Regions from separate parts of the Desulfuromonas acetoxidans DSM 684 genome, predicted to be linked through region 4. Evidence: riboswitches for the same ligand, from Rfam matches in the RefSeq annotation. Region 4 holds a riboswitch; each other region holds the start of a gene.
What was found. Region 4 has a riboswitch for cobalamin ahead of DACE_RS17185 (helix-turn-helix domain-containing protein). Riboswitches for the same ligand answer to the same signal wherever they lie in the genome.
Positions count from the first base shown of each region.

Region 1 (3,108 bases), on a different contig from region 4:
TCGATCCGTTTGGTGGCGCTGACGCGGCCCGCACCAACCTGACCCCATTACGTCAATCGTTGAACTGGTTGAAACAAGGCGGCATGCTGGTGATCTTTCCTGCCGGAGAAGTGTCCTCCCGTCAAGCGACGGGCGAGATAACTGATCCGGTCTGGAGTTCGACCCTGCCGCGCCTGGTCCGTCGCAGTAAGGCCCCGGTACTCCCCGTGTTCTTTCCCGGTGAAAACGGGGCGTTGTTTCAATGGGCGGGACGCCTTCATCCACGCCTGCGTACCCTGCTGTTGCCGCACATGTTGTTGAACAAAGCAGGACAAACCTTGCCACTGCGCATCGGCAATCTGCTGCCCAGCAAAAAACTGATCGGCTTTGCGACCAGTCAGGAGTTAAACAACTATCTGCGTCTGCGCACCTATGGCCTGAACCTGGCAACGAACACCCGCGCAAAAACCGTGGCCAAATCAGAAAACGACGAGCCGCAGCCCATTTCCGCGCCCCGGCCTGCTGAGACCCTGAAAAACGAAATTGCCGCCCTGCCCGAGGCGCAGCACCTGGTGCACAGTGGTGACTTTGCCGTCGTCGAATTCACTGCGGCACAAGCCCCTGGGCTCCTCAACGAAATCGGCCGATTGCGGGAAGTCACCTTCCGCGATGTGGGTGAAGGAACCGGCCACAGCATTGATCTTGATCGTTTTGACGAAACCTATACCCACCTGTGCTTGTGGAACCACAAACAAGGCGAGCTGGTCGGCGCCTACCGCATCGGACGGGTGGATGACCTGCTCGGCCACTACGGCGCCGAAGGCCTCTACACCTCAACGCTGTTCAATTTTCAACCGCAACTTTTGGAGCGGCTGCACAACGCCCTGGAGCTGGGACGCTCGTTTATCCGCCCGGAATACCAGCGCTCTTATGCACCATTGCTGCTACTGTGGAAAGGGATCGGTCATTATCTGGTCAACAATCCACATTACCGTTACCTGTTCGGCCCGGTGAGTATCTCCAACGACTACACCGCCAACTCGCGCCACCTGATGGTCGACACGTTGACACGCTACTTCATGGTTAAGGAATGGTCCGGGCTGGTATCGCCGCGCCTGCCGGTGCCGGTGACACCGCTGAAGATCCAAGGCCTATCCGCGCAGCAGAGCGACCCGTTGCTGCGCGATATGGACGAGATCTCCGCGCTGATTGCCGACCTGGAGAGCGACAGCCGCGGTATCCCGGTGCTGCTGCGCCACTACCTGAGCCTTGGCGGCAAGCTGCTGGCCTTTAATCTTGATCCGGATTTCGGTCATGTGATTGACGGCCTGCTGCTGGTCGATTTGCAACAGACCGAACGCAAACAGTTGCAACGCTACATGGGACGGCAAGGTTACGCGAACTACCTGGCGGTACAACAGCACCAGACGGCGGCCTGCGCCTGACTCTTTGAGAATTATTTTTTCCCCTAAAAACAAGAAAGCTGTTGCGAGCATCGCCGCAAATCAGCTATACCTATCTCCGCCATGGCCTTTTTGTATACACGACAGGACATAGCTCACAACAATTAAATACGTTCACCACGACAGTGTTCAGCCATAGGAGCCACCAAGCCTCCGCGGCTGCTGAAAAGGGAATCCCGTGAAAATCGGGAACGGACCCACCGCTGTAACCGGGGACAACAATCGCATAACGCCACTGAAGAATGACTTCGGGAAGGCGCGATTGGAGGATGATCCGGAAGTCAGAAGACCTGCTATCGTGGTTTAATGTCAACAGTACCGAAGGGGATGATTCGGTCGACATGCGCAAGGTCAAGGGTCACAATGGGAGCCCGTAACCGTCTGGTTACGGGCTCTTTTTTGTTTTCCACCTCGCCTGATGGTCTGAATCCTCCCCGTTTTTTATCCTATGTATTTTTTGTAATTACTCAGGGAGTGTTTCACCATGAAAAATCGCCACATTATTCGTTATGTCCTTTTTATATGTCTGCTGATTACGACACTGAGTCTCTCCAGCGCGTTTGCCGATGCAACAACGGACAGCATCCGGCTCGATGACATGGTGGTCACCGCCACCCGCTCGGAAAATTCCGCCTTTGCCACGCCGGTGACGATCAGTGTTGTCGATCAGCAAGAGATTCAGGAACAGAACGCCACCACCTTCACCGATCTGCTCGACGGCGTGGCCGGCGTCACCTTGAGCGGCGCCGGGCCGTGGGAAACCACGCCAACCATTCGCGGCATGGGCACCAACCGGGTGCTGGTGCTTTTCGACGGCGACCGCGAGACCAACCTGTGGGCGGGACGCGCGCCGCTGACACCGTTTATCGACAGCAGCGACATTGATCGGATCGAAGTGGTCAAGGGTCCCTCCTCCGTGCTCTATGGCAGCGACGCCCTCGGCGGCGTCATCAACGTCATCACCAAGGAGGTGGCTCTGGCCGATGGCGACACCTGGCAGGCGCAGCACCACATCGGCACACGCTATTCATCGGTGGATGACGGTGTGGTCGGCAATTACACGGTCAACGCCGGTGGTCACGGCCTCGGCATCCGCCTCAATGTGGCGGCCGAGGATCACGACGACTATGAAGTGGGCGATGGCGACGAGCTGCCTCACAGCCAGTTTGAGAATAAAAGCCTCGACTTGAAAACCCTCTACAACATCAACGACCACCACACGGTCAAGGCGGAGCTGCGCATTAACGACATCAACGACATGGGGGTGGCGCAAAAAGACCCGAGCGCGCCGGAATCCCACTTTACCCTGTACAATACCCGCAGCTATAAACTCGGTTATGTCGGCACCGACCTCGGTGCAGTACAGCGTCTGGAAACCCGTGTGTTTCATGTCGATCAGAAACGGCGCTTTGTCGGCGATTTTCCCAACACGGCCAAACAGGTCCACAACCTGAAGCAAAACACCATCGACACCACCGCCACCGGCGGCTCGCTGCAGGCCACCTTTGCGCCGGGACGGAATCAACAGTGGGTCACCGGCCTGGAGATTGTCCATGAAACCACGGATTCCAATGAATCGCAGCAGATCTTCAGCACCACCAACGAATCGCTGAAAAAGCTGCTCACTTTTCAGCCTTTGCCCGACGGCGAACGTGACCATCTGGGG
Region 1 covers NZ_AAEW02000008.1:58,592-61,699, reverse strand. The annotation lists gene DACE_RS08105 (lysophospholipid acyltransferase family protein) at 1-1,424, shown strand, start outside; cobalamin riboswitch at 1,549-1,754, shown strand; gene DACE_RS08100 (TonB-dependent receptor plug domain-containing protein) at 1,927-3,108, shown strand, end outside.
Region 1: linked by a shared signal. The riboswitch ahead of DACE_RS08100 (TonB-dependent receptor plug domain-containing protein) and the one ahead of DACE_RS17185 (helix-turn-helix domain-containing protein) in region 4 are both predicted to bind cobalamin.

Region 2 (3,108 bases), on a different contig from region 4:
ACGAAGCGGCTTTTTTTATTTCTATTGCGCTGCAAAATTCTTAAAATCGAACCTTGCCTCCAAGATAAAAGGATTGACCTGCAGTCGCGTAACTCCAGGCTTCTTCGTAGTGTTCATCAAACAAATTATCGATTCGCGCATACAAGGTCAGGTTGTCATTGACATCGTAATCTGCGGCGAGATTGACCAATACATACGCATCAAGTGTTTCAACCGCGTTGCCATTTTCATCAAGAGCACTGCTAATCGCTTCACGCTCATCAACCCAATAACCATCCACGTTGCAACTGAAATCTCCAATTGCATACCGTATCCCGGCATGAACCTTATGCAGGGGACGACGTGACATGCGGGCGCCATCCGGATCTTCGGTATCGTTGTACGTGTAATCGAGACGACAACTCAACGGTTTGTCAGCAAACAAATGGAAAGCAACTTCCACACCTTCGGTTTCACTTTCACCATCTAGCTGAGCATATCCGCCAGGCCAAGCCATTCCAGGAATAACACGCGAAGAATCCCAATCAATTCGGTCTTCAAAGATCGTGCGAAACCAAGTCACACTGGCGACAACCTGATCTCCGAACAGGTTTTGATCCACGCCAAGTTCCCAAGAACGGCTTTTTTCCGGATCAAGATCTTCATCACCATAGGCAGAGTAGAGTTCATACAAAGAAGGCGTTCTGAAACCGGTGGCATAGCTGCCGCGCACCGTGGTACCGGTTGCTTCAATCTGATAGGCAGGAGCAATACGCCAGGTGCTTTTGCCGCCAAAGCGATCGTGGTCATCATAACGAAGCCCGGCAATGAGATCGAGACCACCCATGGTAAATTGATCCTGAAGCCAGACACTGAGGGTTTCGGCATCTTCTTCGTCAGCAGAAGAACTTTCAGAGCTTTCGCTTAAATAGCCGATGCCGGCCGTAAGGCGATTGGACGGAACCACCTGCCAGGTTGCCTGCCAACTCCACTCATCGGTCTTGCCGAGATAGTCGTAGGAATCGTTATCGTCATTATCATAGGCATCACGCTCCTGACGACTGAACTTGTAATCGACATCCGAGATCACCTGACCATCAAACAACAGGGCATGAAGGTTGAGGCGGGTAAACAGACGTCGGGTTTCCAGAGAATTCTCTTTTTTTCCATCAGGAGCGGCGACATACGACCAAAGCATAGGGTCATAATCAAAGCGGTCACCAGCATAGCCGCTACCCCAGTCATCCAGATCCATTTCAGCATCGGCATAGCGAATCACACCGGTAAGAGTGGCTGCAGCACACAACGGTGCATCAAACTTGCCACTGAAGGTCGTATTCTCCCATTCATCGTCTTCCGAGGTGTTTCCGGCATGGGGGATGTCGTTATTGTCGGCGTTGGCTATGGAATAACCTTGGCTGGTCAAACGTGAAACCGCCAAAGAGAAATCACTGTTGCCGAGTGAGCCATTCAGACCACCGGAAAACTTTTTGGTGTTGTACGTTCCCGCCTCGACACCGGCATAACCGTGGACACCTTGTGAACCGGATCGGGTGATGATGTTAATCACGCCTGCCGTGGCATTACTGCCGTAAAGAACACTCATCGGCCCTTTAACAATCTCAATGCGCTCGACATTATCTAACAGGATATTGGAAAAATCAGCGCCGCGGTTCACATCTGTCGGGTCATTAGCGGCAATGCCATCAATCAACAGCAGGGTGTTTTTGGAATCAGCCCCACGGATAAACACCTTGCTCGGCGCACCCATGCCGCCGTTGTTGGATAATTGCAAACCGGGAACGGTCTGCAAAACTTCGGTGACCGTTGTCAGATGACGCGCTTCAATATCCTTAGCAGTAATCACTTCAACCGAAGTGCCGCCCACCATCTGCAAATTGCCGGTGGTGCGGGTTGCAGTGACAACAACATCATTCAACGACTGCGTCGTCGGCTCCGCCCAGCCCAGTTGTGCCCACAGAGCGAGCATTACGCCCAGCACAAGCCTCTTCTTCATACAAGCCTCCTACAGGTTTGTGTCCGGAGCGCAAAAAACCCCGAACCGATACAAAACATCGATCCGGGGTTATCCCATATCTCCCGTGATACTTTATTGCTTCAACTTTCGCCACGAAAGTTGCAACCATTGCGTTTCAGGCAGGTCTTCTGGCTTCCAGATCTTCCGTCTCAACACGCCTTCCCGACTCTAAGTCAGTGGCCAAATGTGTTGATCGTCCCTGGTTACAGCGGCGGGCCCACTCCCGAATTTCACGGAATTCCCTATTGTGCTTGCAACAAGCACCTGAAACTTTCAGCGCAGACACCTTAAGAACACCGCCACCCCCTGTCAAGGCCAAAGTAACGCCAATCACAAAAGGTTCTGAACAACCAAAAATATTGACAGTCTAAGATGAACAACCACCCATAAATTCATTAGAAAATGTGGTTAAATTTTAAGTTGTCTTCTCCTTAGATATTCGCTAGCCTAATAAGATGTTGCTTTGGGTTCACCAAAGCTTTTACCCCGTGATGCCCCTCCTTCACGGGTTTTTTTTTGACGCACACAAACACCTTCACGAGTCTCTGCCTGCCCCAAACAGTTAAGCAGCACCTAACACACGTAACAAGTGGGGAATGAGTTGCTTCTTACGTGACAAGACACCACGCAATTCGAACAGATTATCTCCGAGTTGTGGGTAGCCGATCATAAACGCCAGTTGTCGGTCTCCTGCGACCAGCAATTCACTGTTTCCGGCAACGATATCGGTCACCAGCAAACCAGCCATCCCCAGATCACGTTTTTCACGAAGTTTTTCCAGCTCAGCGCTCAATTCTTCCTTCAAGCCATGAAACTCATGGAAGCTAACCACTTCCACCTGACCAATACCAAACTGGCAGCTGGACGCGCTGAATACTTTGAAGTCCGTGGTAATCACCTTCTCCAGCGAATCATAAGCGCTCATGGCACTACTTGAGGCAAAAATGCGTCGGCCATACTCTTGTGGATCAAGGCCAGAGAGCTGACCGAGCCATTCGGCAATGTCACGATCCACCTCAGTTGTCGTCGGCGACTTCATCACCACGGTATCGGAGAGCAAACCGGACAGCATCAGCCCTGCCGTTGCCGGG
Region 2 covers NZ_AAEW02000025.1:14,776-17,883, forward strand. The annotation lists gene DACE_RS15130 (TonB-dependent receptor plug domain-containing protein) at 41-1,996, opposite strand; cobalamin riboswitch at 2,119-2,300, opposite strand; gene DACE_RS15135 (putative manganese-dependent inorganic diphosphatase) at 2,580-3,108, opposite strand, start outside.
Region 2: linked by a shared signal. The riboswitch ahead of DACE_RS15130 (TonB-dependent receptor plug domain-containing protein) and the one ahead of DACE_RS17185 (helix-turn-helix domain-containing protein) in region 4 are both predicted to bind cobalamin.

Region 3 (3,108 bases), on a different contig from region 4:
ATGTGAAACACGGTGCCGCCGGTGTATTTGCGTTGCAGGGTTTCCTGCAGCTCCAGCGCTTCGAACGGATCATCGCTGAAGCCGACCGGCAGTTGCGATGAGTTGGTGTAAAACGGCGCATCGGTTGTTCCGGCCTGGATCATATCCGGGAAACGCTTTTTATCCTCGCGGGCAAAGCGGTAGGTAGTGCCTTCTGCTGGCGTGGCTTCGAGGTTGTACATGTGGCCGGTCTGTTCCTGATATTCCACCATGCGTTGCCGCACGTGATCCATAAAACGGATGGCAAACAGCTGGCCCTGTTCGCTGGTGATGTTGTCCTGATCATCTGTGAAGTTGCGGATCATCTCGTTAAGACCATTGACACCGATGGTGGAGAAATGGTTGCGCAGGGTGCCGAGATACCGTCGCGTGTAGGGGAACAGGCCCTGATCCATCTGACGCTGAATGGTTTTGCGTTTGACTTCCAGGCTGGTGCGCGCCAATTCAAGAAGTTCGTCAAGACGGGCGAGCAATCCGGCCTCATCCCCGGCAAACTGATAACCAAGACGGGCGCAGTTGATGGTGACCACACCGATGGAACCGGTCTGCTCGGCGGAACCGAACAGACCATTGCCGCGTTTGAGCAGTTCGCGCAAGTCGAGCTGTAAGCGGCAGCACATGGAGCGCACCATGTTGGGTTGCAGCTCCGAATTGAGGAAATTCTGGAAATACGGCAGGCCGTACTTGGCGGTCATGCTGAACAGCCGCTCGGCGTTTTCGCTCTCCCACGGAAAATCCGGCGTCATGTTGTAGGTGGGGATGGGAAAGGTGAACACCCGCCCCTTGTCATCGCCATTGGTCATCACCTCAATGTAGGCGCGGTTGATCAGATCCATCTCGTCCTGCAATTCACCGTAGGTAAACGGCATCTCCTCGCCACCGATCACCGGCACCTGGGTTTTCAGATCATCCGGGCAGGTCCAGTCAAAGGTCAGGTTGGTGAACGGGGTCTGCGTGCCCCAGCGCGACGGCACGTTGAGGTTGAAGATCAACTCCTGCATCTGCTGTTTGACCTCGTCGTAACTCAGGTTGTCCTTGCGCACGAACGCGGCCAGATAGGTATCAAACGAGCTGAACGCCTGGGCTCCGGCCCATTCGTTCTGCAACGTACCGAGAAAGTTGACGATCTGACCGATGACGCTGGACAGGTGGCGTGGCGGAGCCGCTTCCACCTTGCCCGGCACACCGTTAAAGCCTTCCTGCAACAGCATCCGCAGCGACCAACCGGCGCAGTAGCCGGACAGCATATCGAGATCGTGAACATGCAGACTGCCGTCACGGTGCGCCTCGCCCAGTTCCGGGGCATAGACGTGGTTCAGCCAGTAGTTGGCCGTGACTTTGCCGGAGATATTGAGGATCAGCCCGCCGAGCGAATAGCCCTGATTGGCGTTGGCATTGACCCGCCAGTCCGACTGATCAAGATATTCATTGATCGACGACGCCACATCGACCACGGTTTTCTGGTCCTGACGCAGTTTCTGATGCTGCTCACGATAGACCACATAGGCACGCAGCGTGGCAAAATGGTTGGCGGAGATCAGCGTCTGCTCGACCACATCCTGAATCTGTTCAACCTTGGGAGCCTGAAACGGAAAACGGTGGCGCAACACCTTAAGGGTCTGCTGGGTGAGCAGAGCGGCTTCACTCTCATCGAATTCACCGGTCACTTTACCGGCACGGGCAATAGCAAAGCGAATTCGTTCGCTGTCAAACGGCACACTGGTGCCATCGCGTTTCACGACTTTGGCGGGTAATACGACACTGGCAAGCTGGTGGGCGTGTTCGGTCTCTGGCATCGACTGCTCCTTCATCAGGTTAAACCGCGGCACAGGAGACAGTCTGCACCGGAAACACAAAAAAGTCCGCAGGGGCCAAAGCTCCCTGCGGACTTCGCGTATTTAAAATCCGGATGCATGCGTCACTCTCCCTTTACCACGAGGAATCATTGAGTGTTGGGATCAGGCAGGTCTTCTGGCTTACGCTTCATCCTTCAGGCGCCTTCCCGGTCGAAACCAGTGGCATGGAGCCTGTTGTCCACGTTTACAGCGGCGGGTCCGCGGGGGAGTTGCACCCCTCTTCCCTATCAAGCCTCACGAGACATTTAAGCTCCCGTTGGGCACCGTGATCCAATATGACGTCCACATTTCAATGTGGATATTTTTGGTTATCTTTATCCGAAATTGTGGTGAGTGTCAAGCGGATTCACAACATATTGTGGTTTTTGATACGACAGCACTGATTGATCACACTCTCATCTCTCCGTTCTCATGTCACGGATCTTGGCCAAAGCCAGACAAGCTCTTTCTGTTGCCACCCTTGTCGCCATTAACCATCCACAATGAGCCAACCAGCGCAAACATTAGCGTTTTTTTCTGGCTAATTTCCACCCAATGCCATCCAAAATTCGCCCACAAATTTAGCAGGATTGTCCAACAAAGCGGCACACATTTATACACCGCGGAGCATTACCCTAACTAAGTTGTTGATTTATATTAAAAATAGACACTGGCACGACTTCTGCTTTTCAAAACGGTTGGCTGCCACCCGTCGATAGCCTTTTCAGCGTGCATTGACGCACGTCTTCATATCGTGGAGGATATTTATGAAGTTCGGAACAAAGTTGTTTCTTGCCTTTTTCCTTGCCGGATTGACCCCGTTTGCCATCCTGGCCATTGTGTATCTAAACAGCGCCACCGATTCACTTTCCCAATCCGCCTTTCACCATCTGGAAAGTGTTCGCGATGCCAAACGCGCTTCAGTTGAGCGTTACTTTGAGACGGTTTCCAACCAGATGCTCTCGTTTGCTGAAGACCACATGGTGGTCGAAGCCATGGGCCAGTTCAAAGACGCGGCAGCCAACTTCATTGCCGACAATGACTACTCCGCTGATGACATCACGGCCATGCGCGGCAAATTGAGCACCTATTACCGCAACGAGTTCGCCACGGAATACCGCCAGCGCAACGACGGCAAAGCGGCTGAGGTCAACCGCCCCCTGTCGATGCTTGATGACGACTCCATCGCGCTGCAATATCACTACATTCGCGCCAACCAGAACCCGCTCGGTTC
Region 3 covers NZ_AAEW02000019.1:40,680-43,787, reverse strand. The annotation lists gene DACE_RS13915 (ribonucleoside triphosphate reductase) at 1-1,835, opposite strand, end outside; cobalamin riboswitch at 1,984-2,179, opposite strand; gene DACE_RS17545 (methyl-accepting chemotaxis protein) at 2,642-3,108, shown strand, end outside.
Region 3: linked by a shared signal. The riboswitch ahead of DACE_RS13915 (ribonucleoside triphosphate reductase) and the one ahead of DACE_RS17185 (helix-turn-helix domain-containing protein) in region 4 are both predicted to bind cobalamin.

Region 4 (3,108 bases):
ACGAGCATGTCGAGCTGTTATCCGAATTTATCAACCAGCACGCCAGCCCCCACTGCACCATTATTTTGGTCGATCCAGGGCGTGGTCATCACGCCCGTTTCAGCAAAAAAATGGCCAGCCTGGGCTATGAGCACAGTCAGCACAAACCGGAGGACATCGATTATCTGGACGAACCGTTCAAAGGGGTGATTCTGAAATATGTCAGATAGAGAGACATGTTGATCACGGAGCGTAAAAGCGTGGACCACGCTGGACACATGGTCACTCGTAGGCAACACGCAACAAGCGGCTACCCGAACTCTGTAACGGGCCAAGAGGATTGCGCTCTTCATGAACCTTTTTGATGGCCGGAGTTCCGCTCCACAGCTTGTAAACGACCTTGTCGCGACTGAGAACCAGCAACATTTTAAACTGCCAGCCACGGATATCGGATTTGCGGTAAAAGTTGAAAAAATCGGCCCAGAAATTACCGACCCGTTTGGAGCGCAGGCGTTTCAGCTCATACACATATGCCTGGCACTCGTCAGGCTGTTCCAGACAACTTTGCAGCTGCGGAGCAAGACCAGCCTGAGGCGATGTCTGAAAGAGCAAAACAAGCTCCGTATAATTGAGACGCTGCATATTTGCCGTCTTTTCCAGATCAAACCCCAATTTCGTCAGATCCTCAACATTGCGGCCCGGCTCGATCTGGTCGTAAGCGGTTTTAATCTGACGAAAACTGTCCCATTTGGATAAAGTTACTTCCTCGGAGCGTGGCAATAATTTAGTGCATCCGGACAAGCTAACGACAGCCCATAAACACACCACAAGTATCCACCATTTCCCTTGCAAGACTTTGATCATCGTCAGCCACCTGTCTGCAAATAAACCGACCGTTTTAACAGTGATATTCTTATAAAAGCATAGAACATCAAAGGGCTATCGACAAGCTGACGAAAAAAACAAAAGGACAATTACAGGCAGAGCACCACAACAAACTGCGCCGACTTTTCAGCGGTCCACACCTGACAGGTTGCTGTCGCGTCCAGATAGATCGAATCACCGCCGGTCAGCTCAATACTCTCTCCAACAACTTCAACCGTCACACTGGCGGTTTTGACAAACAGAAATTTATCCCGTCCGTTATCCGGCAAGCGGTAATGGTAATCTTCTGGAGAAAGTGTGATGGAAAAAGCCTTCAGGTGTTTGTTTAATTTGTCGCCGACCAGAGACTTGTAAATAAAATGGGGATTGTTGGTGGTATAGCCTTTATCGGCCCTTACCACCTCATAACGAGCGAGGGCTTCATCTTCAAAGAAATACCCTATTTTGACATCAAAAAACTCTGACAGGCGCGCCAAAGTGGCAATAGGAGGAGTGATATTGTTGTTTTCTATCTGAGAAATCAAAGCGGCAGAAAAACCGGTCTGATTGGCAACATACTGTAACGTAATGCCCCTGTTTTTCCGAAGTTCTCTTATTTTTGTTCCTATGTCATAGCTCATGCTGCCCCTCACAATGCTCCGATCCACAAAATTGAGAAAGCTGCAACAACTCCGGTCGATGTGGCGTCAGATGCGAGGAAAGATGTGTCACAAACACACGCATACGACTGACGCAGCCGTTCATCACAAAACGGCATAATCAGCCCAACATGTGGTGCTATTCCCTGTCTGAGAACCCGTATCCGCGAGGTGCAGCCAGTTATAGCCGGTGACATAAGTATCTGACTTGGAAAGGTAAGCTTTCCTCACAGTGGCGGGTCCGCGACGGATTTGCACCGTCTTCCTTAAGTCACAAGCCGTTTTTTGAGATAAAACACTGCAGGGAGTAGAAAACAATCGCCGGTGTTTTTCAAGAAAATTATCACAAGGAGCCCAACATCCAGTCCTGCAGGATGCGGTTCAAGTCAAATTATTTGCCATCCCCCGGCTTGTAAATGATCGGTGAAAACGACAATCCACGCTTCGCCTGAGCTGCCGGTTTGAGATCTAAACCACAATGAACACACTGACTCTCACCCACGGCCGGTTTCAGCATCGGCGTCAGAATAGCGTTACCGCAATTGGGACAAGGTAATTTCCTGAAGTTCTTATTAAGCCGATAGAGACAAAACAGAAATAATCCCGCATAAAAAAACGACAGCCAACCATTTAAAAAATGACCAACCGGTACGACAATCAAAATACAATAAGGAATCAGAAGAAAAATAGAGGCAACAAGGAGTTTCTTTCTTCGCTGAATTTCCTGACGACCACGTTCAATATTCATTTGCTTCTCAGTCATCGTAACTCTTCAACGGGTAATACCGTCAAATCCTTTTTAGATAAAATTTACAATTCATTAATACAATAGCCACATCTTATAATTGCCGCGCAAGACATGTCAATATCTGATGTGAAACAGGTCGATAAAGACACCAGCCAATCAGGAATGCTCAAACAGGCTTTGAACCCTGCATATACGGGATATCCAGCTTGTGCTTAGTGGTTTATACGAACAGAATATTACAGCCTTACGAAGAAACTTGCCCTCGACCCTGCTGCGTTCTGGAAGCTCATCATTTCTGTTGCATCCAGGTATTGCATCGATCGCTGCAGGCATGAATGCCTACAGCAAAACAAGAAAAAACAAACAATTTAAATATTTGGTTCTTTATATTTTTGTCTTGTGAAATTATTTTAAGCGAAAGCAAATCGGCAAAAAAAAAGCGTTGCCACAGGTGGCAACGCTCAACAAAACCAGCACACAGTCTGATATCACTCATCGCTGTCAAACACCATCTGCCAGTAAGCAGCAGGCCGTCCCGGAACATGGCGCAGATAACGTTTCTCCGGTGGAACACTTTCGATCACCAGGTCATGAATATCGTTAAGCAGCGTCCGCGTTGAAGAGTAGTAGGAATGCCCCAGTGTACTCGGGTCGACCCCGGTTGAATCGATGGTATCCAGCCCTGGCACAATGGTCAGGAATTCGCCAGATTCGCCGAGACGTGACTGATCATGCAACACACGTGACGCCATCAGGGCCTTGTCTTCAGAAGAAGCATACAACGTAAAGTGCCGGGCTTTTCCCGCCATCCGCGGAAAGATATTCTCCTTGAACACCTTAGCATCGACATCGGGCGCT
Region 4 covers NZ_AAEW02000007.1:143,385-146,492, forward strand. The annotation lists gene DACE_RS07420 (class I SAM-dependent methyltransferase) at 1-209, shown strand, start outside; gene DACE_RS07425 (hypothetical protein) at 262-843, opposite strand; gene DACE_RS17185 (helix-turn-helix domain-containing protein) at 954-1,484, opposite strand; adenosylcobalamin (AdoCbl) riboswitch at 1,648-1,795, opposite strand; gene DACE_RS07435 (hypothetical protein) at 1,894-2,265, opposite strand; gene DACE_RS07445 (alpha/beta hydrolase) at 2,739-3,108, opposite strand, start outside.